Regions from separate parts of the Clostridium bornimense genome, predicted to be linked through region 3. Evidence: riboswitches for the same ligand, from Rfam matches in the RefSeq annotation. Region 3 holds a riboswitch; each other region holds the start of a gene.

Region 1 (7,690 bases), 1.1 Mb from region 3:
ACTGGTTGATATCCATTCTCTTTAAGCATTTTCTTTATTTCTTCCGTACTTCTACCATCACTTATTTCAAATTGTTCTTCTCCTGCATCTTCTTTTCTAAGGGAATGTCCTCCAACTTCTGTAGATACTCCTGCTGATATCTTATTAACTCCTAGTGATAATAATTTTTCTCTAAATCCAGCTCTTTCCCTAGTTGAAACATTAATAGTACAATTAGGGTGAAATATCCTAAGGGCCACTATACACTGAACTAAATTTTTATCACTTACTTCAAAAACATCTTCAAAAACTCCAGCATGTGGCCTTATCCTTGGCGTAGAAAATGCTACGTCAACATCACCATAATTATCTTGAATATACTTTCCATGTAGTGCTGTATAAAATAATTCTTTTCTAAAATCATCTAATCCTAAAAGTGCACCAATATTTACAGATCTCATCCCCATCTTTGCTCCACGCTCTGGTGCATCTAATCTAAAGTTATAATCTCTCTTTGGTCCACCTAAGTGTACTTTTTTATAAATATCTCTATTATATGTTTCTTGATATACTGTAAGACAATCTACACCTGCATCTATTACTTCTTTATACTCTTCTTCATTAAGAGGATATATCTCTATTGTTATAGAAGAAAAATACTTCTTTACTACTTTTACAGCCTCTACAATATAACTAACAGGGGTGTCCTTAGGGCTTTCTCCTGTTAAAATTATTATGTGATTAAATCCTTCCTTTGATATAACTTTACATTCTTCTTCTATTTCATTCAGCGTTAATTTTTTTCTATTTATATCATTATCATGATTATATGAACAATAAGCACACCTATTTATACAGATATTAGCTATATACATTGGTGTATATAAAAGAACAGCTTTTCCAAAATACCTATTAGTTAATTCATTAGCCTTTCTTGCCATTTCTTCTAAATGTTCTTCCGCCTTAGGTGACATAAGGTTTAATAAATCTTCTTCATCTAATCTAAGCTTATGTATACTTCTTATTACATCATCATCAGTGACATTACTAAAATAATTATCAAAATCAAAATCTTTATATTTATCTATTATTTCTACAAAACTCATATATCTAAAAACCCTGTTAAAGGAGAAGAAGCTATAGCCTTTTCTGAAACAGCACCAGCTTTTGCTAAATATCCTTTCCTTCCTGCTTCTACAGCATTTTTAAAAGCTTCTGCCATGAGAACTGGATTTTTACTTGATGATATAGCAGTATTTAAAAGTACTGCAGCTGCCCCCATTTCCATAGCTTCACAAGCTTCTGATGGTTTTCCAATTCCAGCATCAACTATTATTGGACTTTTTATTTCCTCTATCATAATTTCTATTAGCTCTCTAGTTCTTATACCTCTATTACTTCCAATAGGTGCTCCAAGAGGCATTACCGCTGATGCCCCAGCATCTACCATACGTTTCCCCATAGCTAAATCTGGACTCATATAAGGTAATACCACAAATCCTTCTTTTGCTAAAATTTCTGTAGCCTTTAAAGTCTCAAGATTATCTGGTAACAAATATCTTGAATCATTTATTACTTCTATCTTAATCCAATTTCCACACCCCATAGCCTTTGCTAATCTTGCTATTCTTACTGCCTCCTCTGCATTCCTCGCTCCTGATGTATTAGGCAAAAGAATCATATCTTTTGGTATATATTCCATTACATTTTCTTCCTTATTTTGAAAGTCAACTCTTCTAACAGCCATAGTAATAACATTTGAACCACTTTTCTCTATTATTTCAGGTATCATTTTATTAGAAGAATATTTCCCTGTTCCTATAAATAATCTTGAAGTTAACTCTTTTCCTCCAATTACAAATTTATCAGACATTTTAAATCTCCTCATTCCCTATTAATAATCTCACTGCCATATTCGCAGCATGTCCAGCAACTATTGAAACCCTTGGTGCCATTAAACCATTACCTTCTTTTGCTTCATTTTCACCATCTCCACATAAATAAAACCTAGAATTTATCTTTCTAGTTTCTATACTATTAGATGTAAATATTCCTGCCATACCACTATTTCCAATAATCTTTTTATCTTTTGTTTTTAATAGAATAGTATTTATTAGTTCTGCTTTACACTGTGGATTATCAAAAGCTTCTATTACAATTTCACATTCTTTAAAAATATCCACAATATTATTTTTATCTATATATTTATCAACAGTTTCCACAGATATAAATGGATTAATTTCATTTAACAATTCTTTAATAGCTTCTGTCTTTTTCATACCTATATGTTTAATATAATACTGCTGTCTATTCAAATTACTAGGCTCTACAACATCATAGTCAACTAATACTAGTTTTCCTACACCAACTCTCGCTAAGGCAATAGCTATATTAGAACCAAGTCCCCCAAGTCCAGCCACTCCAACAGTACTATTTTTTAATACTCTAAAAACTCCCGGAGTATGCCTAGACATCATAAGTTCTTCTAATTGATCCTTTGTAGGAACTTCTCCCTTCTTTATAAATACCAAGTTGTCTCCATCTTTTAACTTCTTGTCTTCCTTTATTGGAAATCCATTTAAAATAATTACATCACTATCTCTTTTTACACTATTTCTTATACCATATATAGTTGCTTCATCATTTACTTCTATTATTTTTTCATTCACTTTTACTCTCAATATCAGCCACCTCCGATAAAAGCAACTATTTCAATTTTGTCTTCTTCCCTCAGCGTTGTAGTTTTAAATTCTTCTTTAGGAATAATATTAAAATTTACTTCTACAACAATTTTATTTTTATCTAAACTTAACTTTTCAATAAGTTCTTCTACAGTTATGTCTTTATATTCATACTGCTTTCCATTGATAATCATAAATTCCCCTCCTTTTAAAATAAAAAAGACTCACCAAAGTACGGTAAGTCTTTATATGCAAAAAACATTCTTAATTGTATAACACATATATTGCTTCCCTACGTTGGTATTAACCAAATCAGGTTATAAGAGTTAGAACTATCTTAAGTTCCTCTCAGCCTTCTCCACTTTCAAGGCACCCCTAGCAAATTACTATTCTATTACATATAAGTATAATATTATAAATAACCTTTGTAAAGATTATATCCCTTTATATAAGTCAATTATTTCTTCTGAAGCAAATAATTTATTAGCGCTATATACTATTACACCATTTATAGATTGTTTCTTTCCACCTGCTTCTACAACATTTGTATTAACATATAGCTTAATAACTTCTTTATTATTTTTCTTAATTATAGCTACAGGATTTAATTTGTCAGTAGTGTCAACTTCTATAGTTCCACCTAACTTACTTATTTCACTAGAAATATCAGCAAATCTTTTTGAAGTAGTTCCTGCTAAATCTAAGCTTATTTGCTTTTCAATATATTTTGCTATATAAGTATTATCTACAACGCCTGATATTACATCAATTCCTTCTGGTGCATAAGTATAAACTGCTACATCTCCACCAGTATGTCCAGTAGTAGTAAATCCTAACTTAGCTCTACTAGCTTCAACTTTTTCTATGTTTCCAGCCTTAATTAAAGCTAATTCATCAACAGTAAGATTTGTTATACCGAAGTATTTTTCTACTAGACCTGATATTTCTTCATCAGTTTTACCATTTATAATTTCATTAAACTTAGGTTTTGAAAGCTTATAACCTTTTAAATTTCCTACACTTTCATCAAAAGTCATTTTTGAGTAACTATTAGTTGTATCACTGTTTCCAATAGAAATACCACTATTTCCATGATCAGTCGTAGATATTACTACTGTATTTTTATCTTTCTTAGCAAATTCAATAGCAGTTTTTACAGCGTCATCATATGCTAAAATATCATTTACCATACCAGCTGTATCATTGGCATGTGCTGCCCAGTCAATTTTACTTCCTTCTACCATTAAGAAGAATCCATCTTCATCCTTTGATAAGACTTCAATAGCTTTATTAGTCATTTCCGCTAATGTTGGCTGTTCTTTATTAAATTCTTGTCTATCTCCTTCATAAGCCATATCAGTATCAGCAAACATTCCCCATATTTTATTGCTAGTAGTGCTATTCATCTCATCTTTAGTAGTTATATAATCATATCCCAATTCTTTAATTTCTTCTGTTAAATCTTTATTGTCATCTTTTCTTTTTCCATTACCATCTTTATCATAAAGAAACTTATCTCCTCCACCTAATACAACATCTACATTATTATATATTTGTTGTTTCATAAGAGAATTATAGTCACTTCTTGATGCATTATGTGCAGTAAAGTCTGATGGAGTAGCATGCATTATTTCACAAGTTGCTATTATTCCAGTTGCCTTACCTTGATCTTGAGCAGCTTCTAATACTGAAGCGATAGGAATATCATCTGGTGTAACTCCTACATGACTATCATCACTTTTCACTCCACATGAAAGTGCTGTTCCTCCCGGTGCAGAATCTGTTATTGGCCCTTTATTCCATTGTGTTTTTGAATATCCAGTTAAGTAATCATCTATGTACAATGAATCGTTTCCCCAAATTCCATCTTGTGAATCTTTATAATATCTTGCTACATTCGTAGCACTATTACTCATCCCATCAGCTATTAGTAAAATTACATTTTTAGGCTTATTTGCTGCCTTTGCATTTACATTTTCTTTAGATGTAAAATTAACTGGAAGTATAATACCTGTAATAATAGCTGTAGTCGCTGCAATAGTTACTATGAATTTTAACTTACTATTCTTTCTTAACATGTTTTATTCCTCCATACCCTTTTCTTCATCTTTTTTCTTTCTTAGAAGTAATGCTCCTCCAACTGTAGCTAAACCAGCTCCACCTACAGTCAATAATCCAGCTCCTAATGCTCCTGTTTTTGTAATAGTACTTGGTTTCTTATTCAAAGTTATTTCATTATTTGTTGATACGCTATTTATTGATTCTTCATTTGATGTTCCACTATTTATTGTTCCTCCGTTTGTTGATTCCTCGTTTGTCGCTCCACTATTATCAACTTTTTCTATAGTTGAAATTAATTGTGCCACTTCTTGTGATACATATAACTTTTCTTTAATTAATGGCATGACTGTAGTTAATTCAGAAACTTTTCCATCTAATTCATATTTATTAGTATTTGTATATAGTTTAAGAGTTTTTCCTGTCTTCTCATTCACTAATACAACAGCACTATCATCTTCTGATTTCTCTAACTTTGTATCTGCACTCTTATCTAAATCCTCAATATTATTAAATAACTCTTTTGTTAATGATTCTAACTTTTCTTCATTAAATATCATATTTTGCATATATTTATTTACTTCTGTATTATCTACTACTCCTGTTAACTTCTTTGATGTTGTTGGTGCGTATACTCCTAAATAAACATCTTCCCCTGTATGTCCACCAGTAGTAAATCCAATTTTTCCTCTTAAAGATAAAACTTTATTTATATTATTATTATTTTCCTTAATGTTTTGTAATTCTTCACTAGTTAAGTCTATCCCATAATACTCCTTAGCAAGACTTACTATATCAGCATCAGTTTTTCCACTTATTAATGATTTGAAAGTTTCTTCTGTAATTTTTGCTTTGCTGAATAATTCTACTGTATCTTCAAATAGAGCTTGACTATAACTAAACCCTTCTGCATCTGTACCTATAGTTATACCACTATTTCCATGATCTGTAGTTACTACTACAACAGTATTTCCATCTTTCTTTGCAAACTCTACAGCTTCCTTTACCGCTTCATCAAAAGCTAATATATCAGAAATCATTCCTACTGGATTATTAGCATGTGCTGCCCAGTCAATTTTACTACCCTCTACCATTAAGAAGAATCCCTTTTCATTTTTATTTAATACATCAATAGCCTTACTTGTCATCTCACTTACTGAAGGTTGTGTTGAAGTCTTATCTGCTTGTCTATCAAAATCATAATCTAAATCCGCATCGGAGAACATCCCCCATAACTTATTAGAATTACTTTTTTCCATATCCTTATTAGTTTCTACTAGATCATAACCTTCTTCTTTAATTGTTCCTTTAACTTCATCAATAAGGTTACTAAACTCTTCATCATTCTCTATTCCATATTGATGTTTCCAGCCAATCCCTCCCCCTAATACTACATCTAAATCGTTACTAATTTGTTGACTTAATATAGACTTATAATCAGATCTAGTATTTGTATGTGCTGTAAAATCTGCAGGAGTAGCATGAGGAACTTCACAAGTCATTACTATACCTGTTCCTTTTCCTTCTAATTTTGCTCCTTCTAATATAGTAGCTAAAGGCTTATCTTCAGTAGATGTCGCTACATATTTATCATTCGTCTTATTTCCTGTCGCATAAGCTGTTCCGCCAGGTGCTGAATCTGTAACTGGCCCATTAGCCCAAGCTGTATGTGTCGCTCCAGATGCTATTTCATCCATTGCTAATGTATCATTACCATATTTCCCATCTTGTGCATCTTTATAATATCTTGCTAATGTTATAGCTTCTTGACTCATACCATCTGCCATAAGCATAATGACATTCTTATCCTCACCTTCAGCTGCATTTGCTGTATCCAATTTAACATTATTGCTTAATGACATTGTTAACATAGACCCTACAATAATGGTCGATAATAATATAGTTAGTTTTTTACTCATTACTACACCTCCAATTATTTCATTTTTATGATAATTCTTTAAATTTAAGAAAATATTAAATCAACGTAAAGTTTTGATTATAAAAAAACTACAAATATGAAGGTATATGTATAAAGATCAATTAATTTCAGTACACAGTTAAAGTGGTTTACTGTGTACCAATCATGTTTCTTATCTTACATAACTTCGTATAATATCTATATTCTTCTGATGTTCCATATCCACAGTATCACTTATTCCTCCTTCCATATGTCTTCTACTATTTATAAAATGTACATCAAAAACTCCATCCATATTATTATTCTTTATTGTATCTAAATTTTGTCCATATCCATATCCTCCTGATAACCCTCCAACTACAGCAAACGCTGGAGCTGAATCCACTCCAGCATGAGGCATTCCAGACATAGATGCTGCATAATTTTTACCACCTATATGTAAAACGATGGGTCTTTTACTCCAATTAAATCCTCCAAATATTTCTTTCATTACTTTTGTATCATCTTCTGTAATAGTTTCACAATCAGCATGATTATCTCCCATAGTTCTTATTATCTTAAACTTTTTCCCTGTATATATATCTTCTACTTCAGCTTCAGTTTCTCTAGGAAATACATCATTATTAATTTCATCCCAACATAAAAACTCTATACTATCAGTACTATCCCCTTGACTTTCATAATTAATTTTCTTCTCCTCTTCAGCTAAAGTTACATTTGTATTAACTATTGAATTACTTATTACTGATATATCTTCATCTTTATATCCATGTATAAAAGTTACTCCTAATAATAATAATATACATATGATAACTATTATTGAAACCATTTTACTTCTTTCCATATTTGTTACTGATTCACCTCACTTTTTTACTAAATCATTTTTACCCAAATCTATAGCTTTTATACTTAATACGTACATATATTGTATATATTTTATTATATTTAGGTATAATTCGACTTGATTTAATTAAAAAATTAGAGTATAGTAAATTTTTGACGTTATATTTTACAAACAAATAAGAGGAGATGACTGAAAAGTGAGAGATTCTGT
Region 2 (7,690 bases), 870 kb from region 3:
AGAGATGACGTAAATGTAACTATTATTACAGAAAAAACATGTACAGATTGCAATTCATACCTTGCGCAAGGTGGAATAGCTACTGCTAGAAATAAAGAAGATATTCCAGCTCATATATCAGATACCCTAAAAGCTGGTCAATATAAAAATTCTGTAGAAGCGGTAGAGATTTTAGTCAATGAATCTAGAGAAAACATAGAGAATTTATTAAAGCTTGGTGTTGATCTTGATAAAGAAAATAATCATCTATTATATACTAAAGAAGCAGCTCATAGCATAAATAGAATTGTTCATCATAAAGACACAACTGGAAAAGCTGTTGTAGATGGATTATTAGCTAAAGTAAAAAGTAAAAAAAATATTACCATAGAAGAAAATGCATCATTAGTTGATTTACTAGTAGAAAATAATCAATGTCATGGAGTTGTATATTATAAAGATAATAATTACATAAAACTAACTGCAAAAGATGTAGTTCTCGCTACTGGTGGAATTGGTGGATTATTTAAACATTCCACAAACTTTAGACATATTAAAGGAATAGGTTTATACCTTTCTTTGAAACATGATATTAAACTTCATGATACTGAATATATTCAATTTCATCCTACAGCTTTTTATGATGAAAGTAATGATGGACGCTGCTTTCTTATCTCTGAAAGCTTAAGAGGCGAAGGAGCAGTAATTACAAATCTTGAAGGTGATCGTTTCGTAGATGAACTATTACCTAGAGATGTAGTTACTAAAGAAATTTTAAAAGAAATGCATAGAACTAATAGTAATCATGTTCTTCTTGATATATCTCATAAAGATTCTGAATATATTAAGAATAGATTTCCATCTATATACTCTAATTGTCTAGAAAAAGGTTATGATTTATGTTCTGGTCCTATTCCAATTGCACCAGCTCAACATTACTTTATGGGTGGAATCGCAGTAAATTTAAATTCTAAATCTTCAATGGACAACCTTTATATTGTTGGAGAAGCTAGTTGTACTGGTGTTCACGGCGCAAATCGATTAGCATCAAATTCTTTATTAGAAGCTTTAGTTTTTTCAAGACGTGCAGCTAAAGAAATTAATACTTTAATAGATGATATTAAATTAACTGAAATTAGCTATGAAGGTAATTTAGATATTGATACTGTAAAAAAGGATTCTTTAACTACACTTATTAAATACTTTAGCAGTAAAGGAGACTTTATTAAAAATGAATTGGTTAATTATTGATGAAATAATCAAAAATGCTTTAAAAGAAGATGTATGGGATGACGATATAACATCATCATCTATTCTTTCTAAACATCAACAATCTACCGTTGATGTTATCTGTAAAGAAGATGGTATCATCGCCGGTCTAGACGTTTTTAAAAGGGTATTTTTTCTTCTTGGCGATGTAGAAGTATCTCTTTACCATAAAGATGGTGATTTCGTTAAGAATGGTGAAATCTTAGGTAATCTTAAAGGAAATACATTAAATATACTTAAAGGAGAGAGAGTTGCTCTAAACTTACTTCAACATCTTTCTGGTATAGCAACAACAACAAATAAGTATGTACAAGAACTGTCAAATACATCTTGTAAGCTTCTAGATACTCGTAAAACCACTCCTGGTCTTAGAATATTAGAAAAGTATGCTGTTAAAGTTGGTGGAGGTTGTAACCACCGTTTTAACCTTTCTGATGGTGTATTATTAAAAGATAATCACGTTGCTGCTGCTGGTGGTGTTAAAAATGCTATTGAAAAAGCTCGTAACTCTGTTTCCTTTGTTCGTAAAATTGAAGTAGAAGTTGAAACTTTAGATCAAGTTAAAGAAGCTCTTGATGCAAAAGCTGACATCATTATGTTAGACAATATGGATAATGAAACAACTAAAAAAGCAGTTGACTTAATAAAAGGCAACGCACTTATAGAAGCATCAGGAAATATGAACCTTAAAAGAATACGTTCTGTAGCTGAAACAGGTGTTGATTACATATCTGTTGGGGCATTAACACACTCAGTTAAAGCTCTAGATATATCTATGAAAAATTTAAAGAATCTTTAAATATCACTAAAAAAGATGGCCATTAGGTCATCTTTTTTCTAATTAACAATTTGCAATTCACAATTCACGATGAATGTAAGGGCCGTCGAATTAATAAATGAAAATTTGTGAGTGGTAGTTCCTTTTATCATGTCACAGGTCACAAGTAAGGTGAAAATTCCTCTTTGGGAGGAATTTTATTATAGTCCTACGGACAGCAAAGTGTTTTCATATTTACTATAGATACAGAAATTGTAACCAAAGCTTCATGAAAGTACAACTTTCATGAGTTTTCTATAATGACTTTTATATCAACTGTGATCTAAGTAAGAAACATAGTCTAACTTATAACATTCAACTTAACACTTAAAATTTCAGAAATTCTGCAAGAATTTCATCTATACCTGTGCCTTGTGCCATCATACTTGTGCCTTGCTTTTGTCTCTATGAAACTTACTAAAAAAAGCTGTCACACTCTTCATTTAACAACTCCATTATAGTCCTGCAGACTTCTTGATAAATATAACACTTTGTACTGTTTTTTTGCATTATTACAGATATTATACTATACTATTGTTGAAATAAATTTTGCTAGGGGTGCCTTATGGCTGAGAGATGATATTTCATTAACCCTTGAACCTGATCTGGATAATGCCAGCGAAGGAAAGCAGCGACTATTGATAATTTAGAATTTGAAATGAAATTATACTTATTCATAAATATAACTAGTGAAATTCCATAAGAATTTCTCTCTTCAACTGCTAACTGTCAACTACTAACTGCTAACTCTGAAAATCTCCTCTACCTAGCACATCAGGAGGCTATTATGAAAACTTTTATTACTAACCTAACGGATATTGCTAAAAGCCCATTATCAATTTTAACACTTATCGCTGTAGTAATTTTAATTATAGTATTTATAAAAATAAAAAAAGTAAAATTGACTACAAAAATATTGGTACAAGTTGCTTTAGCTGTAGCTCTATCCACAATATTAAGCTTTATTAAGTTCTATCATTTTCCTCAAGGCGGTAGTATAAATTTAGCTAGCATGGTACCTATTCTCGTTATGGCTATAATATATGGCCCTGAAATAGGATTCTTAACTGGTTTTGTATATGGAATTGTTGACTTAATATTAGGACCATATATTTTGAATCCTATCCAAGTTCTATTTGATTATCCTCTTCCTTATATGGCTTTAGGTTTAGCTGGATATTTTAAAAATAATAAAACTTTTGCAGTTATTGTGGCTATGGCCGGTAGATTTATTTTTCACTTTATATCCGGTGTAGTATTCTTTGGTAGTTTTGCACCAGACGGTATGTCCCCGATAATATACTCTGCTGTCACCAATGCATTACTAATAGTTCCTAATGGATTAATCTGTTTAATAGTTATTTATTTAATACCTATAGATAGACTAAAAAAGATATAAAATATGAACTAGGCATCAGCCTAGTTCATATTTTTTTTATCATTGCAAATTCCCTAATAAGATTTTTTATATTGATAAACACTACAAATAATAATATACCTATCAATAATGCTATGTAATATAATGATAATTGTTTTATTGTCCCTAATAAAATGACTAATAGCGCCATTACTACAAAAAAACTTATTACACTTATCATTTCTTTTTTTACATCATATTTCCTACGCTTTTTTCCTGTAGATAATCTATATATAAGATGACATATACCACGATTTATTAATATATTGGTCATTATTACTTCTATTAGTATAGTGCTAACCCTAATAACACTAAATTCTTCATTATTAAAGCTCAATAAAAAAGCCACTGCTACTGTTAATATTATATATATAATATTATTTTTCTTAATTTTCTCTGCATTCTTATTTCTAGCCTGTTTCATAAATATATTATTTATCAAAACCGTTATAAGTAAATATACTGATACTAGCTTTATAAAACACCCCATTTTCCCAACCCCTATTACATTTCTAACTAAAAAACTCTAACTATTAAATTAATTATAGTCAGAGCTCTAAGTTATATTATTTTCTTGTATAAACATAAAAACTATGCGGATATTTATTTTTTTCATCCACAATTCCTTCAGTAATACTGTCAGTTATCCACATGCTTTCATCAAAGTGTGGAAAAAATGCATCACCTTCAAAACTCTCATTAATTCTTGTTATATATGCTTTTTTACAATATGGTAATAATGTTTTGTATATTTCTGCTCCACCAACTACAAAAATTTCTTCTTCGCTATCAACATAAGGCATTACTTCTTCCATACCATGTAATACAGTAACTCTTTCATCTTCCACATTAAAGCTTCTATCCCTAGTAAGAACTAAATGTGGTCTTCCTGGTAATATTCCTGGAAGTGATTGAAATGTCTTGCGTCCCATAAGAATCTTATGTCCACTTGTAACTGACTTAAAATACTTTAAATCATTCGGTATATGCCATATTAATTTATTATCTTTTCCTATAACATTATTTTCGGCTACCGCCACCATTAAGCTTAACATAATTACCCCCTTAAACTGATACTTCCATCTTAATAGATGGGTGATATTTATATCCTTCAAGCTTTATATCATCTGGTGTAAAATCATAAAAATTAGTTATTTCAGGATTTATCCAAAGCTTTGGTGCTTCATAAGTTTCATTTTCTCTTGTAAGTTGCAACTTCATTCCTTCGACTTGATTTTCATATATATGTGCATTATTTATTACATGAGTAAATAATCCTGGCTTTAGTCCTGTAACTTGAGCAATTAAATGAACAAGCACTGCATATTGACTCATATTAAAAGGAACTCCTAATGGAACATCTCCACTTCTTTGAACTAACATACAATTTAGTCTTCCATCTGTAACATCCCACATAGTTAAAAAACAACAAGGTTGAAGTGCCATCTCTGGTAAATCTTCAATATTCCAAAGATTCATCATCATTCTTCTATCCTGTGGATTATTCTTTAGTGATTCTATTAATTTATCTACTTGATTATACTTAGCTATTTGATACCCATAAGCTTTCCCTATAGTTCCATCTTCTAATGCCCATTCATTCCAAATTTGAACGTTTTGTTCTTGCAGCTTTTTAACATCATTAGACTGATCTTTAAATATCCATAATAATTCTTTCACTGCTGTCTTAAAAGCAACAAATTTAGTAGTTAATATTGGGAATTCATCTTTTGACAAATCAAATTGAAACATCTTGTGCGGAAGCTTATACGTAGCTGTACCTGTTCTATTTTGATCATAATATCCATTGTCTAATATATCTCTAACTAAAGTTAAGTATTGTTTATCAGCATTATTCATACGTTTATTTCCTTTCTTTACTTCATCTAAAGTTAATTATATCATTCTTTCTCTTTTCACAACACCCAATAATCTTTAACTAAAAAGAGCTGCTACATGACTTCTAGTCTTGCAACAGCTCTATAAAACCTCTATCTCTTCTTCACTATTTCCATAACCTGCTCATACCATACTAAGAAAGATAATATTACCCAAATCTTTCTTGACTCATCTTCTATCCCTGCTCTATGGTTTTCTAAAAGCTTTAATGCTTCTGCTTTATTTATATATTCTGGACATTCTGATCTGTTAATAATGTCCTTTGCCCAATCATACATTTCATTCTTTAACCAAACTCTAATAGGTACTGGATATCCAAGTTTTCTTCTCATTGTAACTGGATCCGGTAGTATATCCGCAAAAGTTTCTCTAAGTAGGCTCTTAGTAGTGTGTCCACCTATTTTATCATATCTACCAAGCTTACTAGCAACTTTTAAAACTTCTTTATCTAAAAATGGTACTCTAAGTTCTAAACAGTGTGCCATAGTCATTCTATCTGACTTAACTAATATATCTCCAGTAAGCCATGTATTAAAATCTATATATTGCATCTTACCAACACCATCTAAACCTAAAGCTTTAGCCTCGTCATAAAATGGCTTAGTTATTTGTTGAGGTTTTATATTATCATTATAAAATGGTAATATTAAAGGTTTTTGTACTTCCTTAAATATATTTGCATTACCAAAATATCTTTCTTCTACAGGCGTACAACCTCTTTCAATAAAGCTCTTTCCTTTTACATGCTCTGGTATTAACTTAGAAAAAGCTAAGAACATCTTCTTAAGTCCATTTGGAACATGATTCCACATTTTTAAAGATTCACTTTCTCTATAAATAGTGTATCCACCAAACATTTCATCTGCACCTTCACCAGAAAGTACAACAGTTACTTGCTTTCTTGCTTCTTCTGCTATGAAATATATCGGTACTGCTGAAGGATCTGCCATAGGTCCATCTAAATGCCATACTAGCTTAGGGAACGCATCCATATATTCTTTTGCTGTTACTATTCTCTTATAACTTGATACACCTAGAGCTGCTGCTGATTCTTCTGCTAAGTTAATTTCTGAGTATCCTTCAACTTCGAATCCTACTGTAAATGTCTTTATGTCAGGTTTGTGTTGTTTTGCTAATGCCACAACTATTGTTGAATCTATTCCACCAGAAAGGAATGAACCAACTGGAACATCTGATGTTAAATGCACTCTAACTGAGTCTTCCATTACTTCTCTTATTTCTTTCATCATAGCTGTTTTATCATTTTCTTGTGGCTTTAACTCAATCTTAAAATATCTTTCAATTTTAGTTTCACCATCGCCTACTTTTGTTAATGTACAACCTGGTTCTAGTAACATAACATCACTATAAATTGTATGTGGTTCTGGTACAAATTGATATGTTAAATAATGTTGTAACCCATCTTTATTAACTTTTCCCATATTTCTATCAGAAAATAAAAATGCTTTACTCTCTGATGTTAACATTAATCCGTCACTATCTTCTGTATAATAAAGTGGCTTTATACCAAATATATCTCTACATGCAAAAAGTGTATCATTTTCTTCATCTCTGATAACTATTGCATACATACCTCTTAAATAATCAACATATTTCTTACCATATTGTGTATATGCTGCTCCAATAACTTCAACTTCTGAATCTGTTACAAATTCATAACCTAATTCTTGCAAATCTTTTCTAAGTTCTCTATAATTATAAATTTCTCCGTTAAAAACAATATTCAGTCTACCTTTATCATAAGCATAAGGTTGATGTCCATTCGCTAAATCATTTATAGATAATCTTCTAAATCCTAAAATAGCTTTACTATCACTATATACTCCATAATCATCCGGTCCACGGTGAGCTATAATCTCGTTCATTTTTTCAACCATCGGAAGGTCTTGTTCTTTTAATCCTTGTGGTCTATATAAGCATACAAATCCGCACATATAATTACTCCTCTCAAAAGCATCCAATTTATATAATCTATTAATTATTTTCACTTAACATAACTTATATTATATCAAAAAAAGTCTACTTTAAAATAGTTTATCTACTCTTCTTCAATAAATATATCTGTTACTAAAGTTTTTCTTCCAGTCTCTTTTGATTTATCATCAATATTTAGCTTCATATATCTAATCATTCCAGTTTCAATATTTAGCTGTGAAGATAATTTTATTTTAATATTATTATTCTTACTTTCATCAATACATACTTCAATCAATGCAATATTATTTTTAATAGCCTCTACTTGACCATTAATACTAGTATCTTTAAAATTTATATACTTACATATTTCT
Region 3 (7,690 bases):
ATCTAAACCTATCTCTTCAATAATATCTGTAGGTCGTTTTGAATAATGCTCTTCAAATCCATGTTTATTAATATAAATATTTGCTCTAGTATTCACCTCTAAGAACTTTTTTAATCCTCCACCATGATCATAATGGCCATGAGAAATAATAACTAAATCAATATCCTCAATATTTACATTTAGTTTTTTTGCATTTTCAAGAAATAAATCTGTCTTTCCTAAGTCAAATAATATTTTATGTTTATTAGTTTCTATATACAAGCTTAACCCATGCTCATTTTGAAACTTATCAGAAATTGCTGTGTTTTCTATTATCGTTTTTATAATCATAAATTTCATCCCCAAACTTCAAATATATGTATATTTGTTATAGTATATCTCCTTTTTCTTACATTAACAAGTTATAGGTAATAAAAATAAAATATTAAGAGCTTTGCATATAAAATTAATTGCAAAGCTCTTAATATTCTTACTTACTCCATCTTTTTAACTTTGGAAATACTTCCTTCATCATTGCTCTAGCAGATTCCTCTGTCATGGTACTATTTGCATTTACAACATGAGGAATACAGCCCTCTATCATTTCATCCATAGATATATCTGCTATAAATTCTCCATCTTTAAAACAATATTTGCAATAATCTTCATTCTTACTTCCATCTAAATTAGTACCAAATAATTTTTCTCCTTCTCCCATCGGCATAGCACAACTTTGACAATAATTCATATTTTCCATTGATATCCCTCCATAAATAATTAATTTTTATAAATTTATAATATCAATGATAAACTGACCTATGTTTGTCATATTATAAATATTTTTTTAAAGTTTTCCTTAATATTTTCTCTATTTCATCTCTTAAATATTGTGGTTCTAAAACTTCAACATAAGAGGAATATGAAAGAATATAACTATATATCCATGACCCTACAGGATAAGTTGTATTTACAATAAATGAGCCATCTATATCTTTAGAAATTTCATCTTCTGAAAATTCATCATACACTCTATATCCTTGAGATTTATCTACTTTTAACTTTATATTTATAAATTTAATATCACTATCATTAGAAACATCTTGATAACACTCTTCTTCAAAACTTCTTGCAAAATGCTCACCTATATTCTTTACACTTCTTATTCTATTAATCTTAAAAATTCTTATAGCTTCTCTTGCCCTACAAAATCCTACTATATACCAGGATTTTCCCTTAAACATTAATTGTAATGGTTCAACACATCTATTAGTTTTTTCACCATAACTACTATAATATTCTATTTCTATAACCTTCTTTTTAATAATGCTATCCTTTATAATATTGAACTTTTCTTTTTGTCTTTCACTCCAATCAGAAAAATCTACATCTATCCATTTTTCATTATTCTTACCGAAGAAATTACTCACTTTAGAAAGTACGTCATCTACATTAGTATAATTTATTGCGCTTAACCCTTGTAATGCAGTTATTATCTCGTTTTGTTCATTTTCAGAAAGCATTGACTTATTTAAAACAAAATTATCTAAAATTCCTATTCCTCCACCCTTACCCTTAGTCGTATATATTGGAATTCCAGAAGAAGATAGTAAATCTATATCTCTATAAATTGTCCTTTTTGACACTTCAAACTTATCTGCTAATTCACTTGCTGTTACAGTTCCTTTATTAATTAATATATATATAATTTCAAATAGTCTATTAAATCTCATTCTCTCACCTATTTACAATTTATTATCTTTATTATAACAAATTCATTTGATATAATTATATCAAATTGAAATATTTGGAGATGATAAATTGGATAACTATACGGATTTCAACGAAATAATAGATGTGAAAAAAATAAAACAATATAGGCATAAATCTGAAAAGCGTTGGTATATAGCTCTCGTGATAATAAACATACTGATTATTGGTTCCGTAATATCCGTATTTGCTTATAATTTTAAAGAAAACTATAAAAATATTAAGGAATCCATAGTTGAAACATATAATAATCCTGATACTGCAGAAAGCGATATTGAGAATATTCCTACTGATGTTAAAGTGTTGTGCTATGGATTATTGCTTTTTTTAATTCTCCCATTTTCAGTTAATTTTATGTATGCAGGAGTACGAAGTAGAGCAATAAGAATAACTGAAAGGAACTTTCCCGACGTATATGAACGAATAGTAAAGTATTCAAAGATTTTAGGATTAAGAAAAGTACCTGAAGCATATATTGTGCAAGAGAATGGAGTATTAAATGCCTTTTCTGCTTTCATAATTAGAAAACAATATATACAAATTAATGCGGATCTTTTTGAAATAGCTTACAGGGAACATCACGATTTAGATTCCATTTCTTTTGTTATAGCTCATGAGCTATCTCATATAAAATTAAAACATGCTACTTTTCTATATCATATTTCTATTCTCTACTCTAGTGTTATTCCTATTTTAGGATCCACAGCTTCTAGGGCAAGAGAATATAGTTGTGATAGATTAGCACAAAAAGTTACTGGTAATAGTGGTATAGAAGCAATGCTCTCACTTATGGCTGGAAAACACTTATACAAAGATGTTGATATAGAAGATTATCTAAAACACGCAAATGAAGTAAAAGGCTTTTTTGTATGGTGTTATAATTTATCTTCTAGCCATCCTATCATGACAAAAAGAATAAAAGCTTTAGAAATGGAAGAAGGAAGTGGACAATTATATTAAAATAAATATATGGAGGTTTGTTTATGGAAAAACAACAATACGTATGTCCAAAATGCGGATGTACTCACTACGAACATGATCAATTCCAAGCTACAGGAGGTAACTTTGCAAAGATATTTGATGTTCAAAATAAGAAATTTATAACAATAAGTTGTGCTCAATGTGGCTTTACTGAATTATATAAAGCTACATCCAGTGATGGTTGGAATGTACTTGATTTCTTAATGAGCTAAATAATTATTTTAATGCATCAGTAATAAAGGGGCTGTCGCACAAATGAGTGTGGCAGCTTTTTCAGCAAAATAGAGCAAATAAAAGGCACATACAGGGCACAAGTATCAGGGCACAAGGCATAGGTATAGTAAAATTCCTCTCAAAGAGGAATTTTCACCTTACTTGTGCCCTGTGCCTTCTAACCTGTGCCCTATTTTCACTACATTATTCTGCATACTTTCCTATTATAGAAAAGCCGTGATTTATTGGACCACTGCCCTTTCCTAAATCAAGCATTGCTGCTAAAGCATCAGAAATATAATCCTTTGCTTTGGCTACAGATGTATTTAAGTCATATCCCTTTGCAAGATTTGATGTAATAGCACTGGATAATGTACATCCTGTTCCATGAGTATTGGGATTATCTATACGCTTTCCATAAAACCACTTATAATTGCCATTATGATATAACAAATCATTAGCATCATTTAATTGATGTCCACCTTTACAAAGCACAGCACAATTATATGTTTCACTAATAATCTTAGCAGCCTCAACCATATCTGTTTCCGTTTCTATCTTTTTACCACAAATAACTTCCGCCTCTGGAATATTCGGTGTTAGAATAGATGCAATCGGAAATAATTCTTTTTTTAGTGACTCTATAGCATCATCACTTATGAGTTTTGATCCACTAGTTGCCACCATAACTGGATCTACAACAATATTTTTAGCTTCATACTCCTTTAATTTATTAGCAATTGTCTCAATCAATGTAGTAGAAGATACCATACCAATTTTTATAGCCTCTGGATAGATATCAGTAAAAATATTATCAATTTGATCTTCTAAAAATTCTGGTGTTACTTCCATAACTGATGTTACTCCAGTGGTATTCTGAGCAGTTAACGCTGTTATTGCGCTCATAGCATATACACCATTTGTAATCATTGTCTTAATATCAGCTTGGATACCAGCACCTCCACTAGAGTCACTCCCTGCAATTGTTAATACCGGTTTCATAATAAATTCCCCCCTTTTCATTTTTATCGAATTTCATAGTTTGCGCCTTTGTCTAATATATCTTTATCAATACTATAAATTGCATCTATTATACGATTACGATAAGTGGCATTACCATCACCTTCTTGCATCCTTGACCATGCAACCTCACCAGCAACCCCCATAGTACACACTGCTGCTGCTACTGCTTCACACTTATTTTCAGGATTGGCTACAATAAATGCTGTAATCATCGCAGATAACTGACATCCGGTTCCTGTAATCTTACCCATTTCTGGTCTTCCGTTACGAATAACATAACACTTATCTCCATCACTAACTAAATCAATAGCACCAGTAATAGCAATGACACTGCTCGATTTTTTCGCAAAATCCTTTATAAATTCAACTCCAGCATCAAGGTTTTCTTCTGTTATTGCATCTGCTATATCAGCATCTACCCCCCTTGTACTTCCACTACCAAATGCTAATGTTTTAATCTCAGAAATATTCCCTCGAATAACATCAAATCTTAACTGCTCTACTAAATTAATTGCAGTATTGGTTCTAAGAGCACTGGCTCCTGCTCCAACAGGATCTAACAAAAGCCTATGATTTAATTCATTTGCTTTCCTACCAGCCACAAACATAGCCTCGATGCTTCTCTTGTTCAAAGTACCTATATTAATATTCAAACCACCACAGATAGATGTAATATCTTCCACCTCCTCAGGTTCATCAGACATAATAGGACTCCCACCACAAGCTAACAATACATTTGCCACATCATTTACTGTTACATAGTTAGTTATATTATGCACCAATGGCATCATACTTCTTACATTTTCAATACAAGTTCCTAGCATAATATTCCCCTCCGATTTTTTAGAATATATACAAAAAAGCGGATATACCAAGGTTAGTATATCCGCATAAAAGTACGTCATAATATATTCCTACGTTGGCATTATCCAAATCAGGTTAAGGGTCAAGGCCTTCAGCCTACTCTCAGCCCACTAATTTGTGAGCTCCCCTATTTTCACAGTTACTATACCATCAATTTACTCAGAAATCAAGTTTTATACTAGCTGTTACTTACTATATACTTTGACACTTACATATATTCAAATTATTTATTACTTTGAGATTTAATCATATCAATAGATGATAGATTCTTCTTATAAAATACTATAAAACATATCATAGTAGTTAATGCTGCAATTACATCTGCAACAGGTTCTGATAAAAATACTGCAAATAATTGATTTTTCATAAATAACGGTAATATAAATATTAAAGGTATTAGTAATAATACTTTCCTTAGTAATGCTAATACTAAAGATACTTTAGCTTGTCCTAATGCTAAAAATGTTTGTTGACACGCTATTTGAATACCAAATATAAATATCCCGGCAAAATATATTCTTATACTCCATTTAGTTATTTCCATAAGCGCTGAATCATTATTAAATATACTAACAAAAACCTGCGGCATTATCATAAGTGATGCCCACATTATTGTGGTATATAAAAAACATATTGCTAAACATATTTTAAATGTCTTTTTAACTCTATCCATTTGTTTAGCTCCATAATTATAACTTATTATAGGTTGAGCACCTTGTGTTAACCCCATTGTAGGTTGCAACACTATTTGCATTATACTACTCATTATTGTCATTGCACCTATAGCTAAATCTCCACCGTACTTAGCCAATTGGCTATTTAATGATATCAACACTATACTTTCAGTAGATTGCATAATAAATGGCGATACTCCTAAAGATACTATATTAAAAATTATTTTTTTATCTAACTTTAAAAATTTCTTACGTATCTTTAATATGCTTTTCTTACCCAATAAAAACTTTAATACCCATATTGCAGAAACCCCTTGCGCTGTAACTGTAGCAAGTGCTGCTCCTTTTACACCTAAATTAAACCCAAAAATTAATATTGGATCAAGTATAACATTTATTACAGCTCCAATCACAACTGTAAGCATACCTATCTTAGCAAATCCTTGAGTATTAATATATTGATTCATTCCTAATGATATTTGTACAAATATTGTTCCAAGTAAATATATAGTTATATAGTCTACCGCATACCCTATTGTGGCATTACTTGCTCCAAATGTCCATAATATCGGTTCCTTAAAAATACTAAATCCAACAGTCAAAATAATTGATAATATAATTAATAACATAAAACTATTACTAAGTATTTTTTCTGCACCTTCATTATCTTTTTCTCCCATTTTTATAGCCGCTAAAGGTGCACCACCCATACCAACTAAAGCGCTAAATGCAGAAACTATTAAAATAATTGGGAAAGCTACACCTACTCCTGCCATAGCAATATCCCCATTAGTCATTCTACCTATAAATATTCTATCAACTATGTTATACAATACATTTACTAGTTGAGCAATAATGGCAGGAGTTGACAATTTAAATATTAATTTTCCAATACTTTCTTTTCCTAAATCAGTATTTAAACTTTCCATTATATCTCTCCTTTAAAGCAAATTTATATTAACAATAAACTATTATAAACCATAATTTTAGAAAAATAAAAGTTTCCATTATAAATTTTCTGTTAATATATATAACAAGAAAATTTTACTGATGGAAACCTTTTATTTTACCTATTTTCAAAGCTATATTATTTTTCTTTTCTTGATATTAAAACCACGTTCTCTACATGCAACGAGCGAGGTGGATTGATGTCTTTTACATTGTCGGTAGTCGGAAACACGTCAAAGGCTCTTTTTGCACTATCGGTAGGCGGGAACATTTCGACCTAATCTTTGCAAATAATAATAGTACCTTCCATAGCATAATAATTTAATGTCACTCGGGGATATTCATTTGCGAAGTTTAAAATATACCTATGATATTCTTCAATACCACATGGATGAACTTCAAAAACTCTATAAAACTCATTTGTCTCTAATCCATTTTTTAGCTCTGCATACCCCACTATGCCATCTTCTTCGCTGCCTTTTTTCCTTATAAAAATCTTTTTAATTCTAAAATCAAAACTATATATCTCATCATTTGGTTTTACTAACAACGGTAATACTTTTATTTCATTAGGTAGCTCATTTATGTCATTCTGAACATCAATAAAAAATGATATATATTCAACAGCATGAGATTGAGCATTTTCTTTAATAACCTGCTTGAAAGTAATGTTTTGAATTCTTTGACTATTATTTAGACAATTTGGCAACTGATTCTTAACCTCAGTAAGAATAGCTTCTGCAGTTTGTTGAACATAATCATTTACTTCTTTAACCTTATCCAAAGCATTCACCATCGGATAAAGTGTACCATCATATACGAAATCTTTAATAAAGAACTCATCTTTAGAACCTAAAAGAAAGCTGGTCTTAATCGTAACAAGAATTGTCTTTATATGCTTAATGTAGTTATCAAAAGCTTGCAAATATAAAAATGTTGGATTAATTTTATTCGCATCCAATAATACCTTTAACTTTGAAAATGATGCAACAGTGCCTAGCTTTCTGTTTACTTTTCCTATTAACCGCCTATCCGTAATATCAAAGGATTCATCGCCAAACAAAGCAGCATTAATAATTTGAAACATGATGTCCATACTCATTCTAGCATAGTGAAAAAACTCTACTATGGTTTTCCTTAAAAATATACCATCATCAATAGTTAAACCTGCAATTTTTAGATCTGTACAATGCAAGTCACTTTCCTTTACTGATGCCGAACCGGTTTCAATTGCCTGTTGT

The links. A riboswitch is a leader RNA that binds a small molecule or an ion and turns the genes downstream of it on or off. The one in region 3 is predicted to bind thiamine pyrophosphate.
Region 1: it holds a riboswitch for thiamine pyrophosphate, as region 3 does, so the genes downstream of both, thiS (sulfur carrier protein ThiS) here and thiM (hydroxyethylthiazole kinase) in region 3, are expected to answer to the same signal.
Region 2: it holds a riboswitch for thiamine pyrophosphate, as region 3 does, so the genes downstream of both, thiT (energy-coupled thiamine transporter ThiT) here and thiM (hydroxyethylthiazole kinase) in region 3, are expected to answer to the same signal.

Annotation. Positions count from the first base shown of each region.
Region 1 is NZ_HG917868.1:2,600,282-2,607,971, forward strand. It holds gene thiH (2-iminoacetate synthase ThiH) at 1-1,085, opposite strand, end outside; gene CM240_RS11770 (thiazole synthase) at 1,082-1,852, opposite strand; gene thiF (sulfur carrier protein ThiS adenylyltransferase ThiF) at 1,854-2,660, opposite strand; gene thiS (sulfur carrier protein ThiS) at 2,663-2,854, opposite strand; TPP riboswitch at 2,933-3,047, opposite strand; gene CM240_RS11785 (alkaline phosphatase) at 3,095-4,738, opposite strand; gene CM240_RS11790 (alkaline phosphatase) at 4,742-6,637, opposite strand; gene CM240_RS16935 (hypothetical protein) at 6,809-7,480, opposite strand; gene CM240_RS11800 (formate/nitrite transporter family protein) at 7,677-7,690, shown strand, end outside.
Region 2 is NZ_HG917868.1:2,818,362-2,826,051, forward strand. It holds gene CM240_RS12840 (L-aspartate oxidase) at 1-1,230, shown strand, start outside; gene nadC (carboxylating nicotinate-nucleotide diphosphorylase) at 1,211-2,047, shown strand; TPP riboswitch at 2,610-2,709, shown strand; gene thiT (energy-coupled thiamine transporter ThiT) at 2,853-3,464, shown strand; gene CM240_RS12855 (hypothetical protein) at 3,490-3,972, opposite strand; gene CM240_RS12860 (dihydrofolate reductase) at 4,049-4,537, opposite strand; gene CM240_RS12865 (thymidylate synthase) at 4,548-5,342, opposite strand; gene asnB (asparagine synthase (glutamine-hydrolyzing)) at 5,474-7,336, opposite strand; gene CM240_RS12875 (hypothetical protein) at 7,441-7,690, opposite strand, start outside.
Region 3 is NZ_HG917868.1:768,974-776,663, reverse strand. It holds gene CM240_RS03500 (MBL fold metallo-hydrolase) at 1-330, opposite strand, end outside; gene CM240_RS03495 (zinc ribbon domain-containing protein) at 470-736, opposite strand; gene CM240_RS03490 (helix-turn-helix transcriptional regulator) at 810-1,709, opposite strand; gene CM240_RS03485 (M48 family metallopeptidase) at 1,798-2,706, shown strand; gene CM240_RS03480 (zinc ribbon domain-containing protein) at 2,730-2,939, shown strand; gene thiD (bifunctional hydroxymethylpyrimidine kinase/phosphomethylpyrimidine kinase) at 3,145-3,942, opposite strand; gene thiM (hydroxyethylthiazole kinase) at 3,966-4,787, opposite strand; TPP riboswitch at 4,857-4,966, opposite strand; gene CM240_RS03465 (MATE family efflux transporter) at 5,051-6,430, opposite strand; gene CM240_RS03460 (hypothetical protein) at 6,727-7,690, opposite strand, start outside.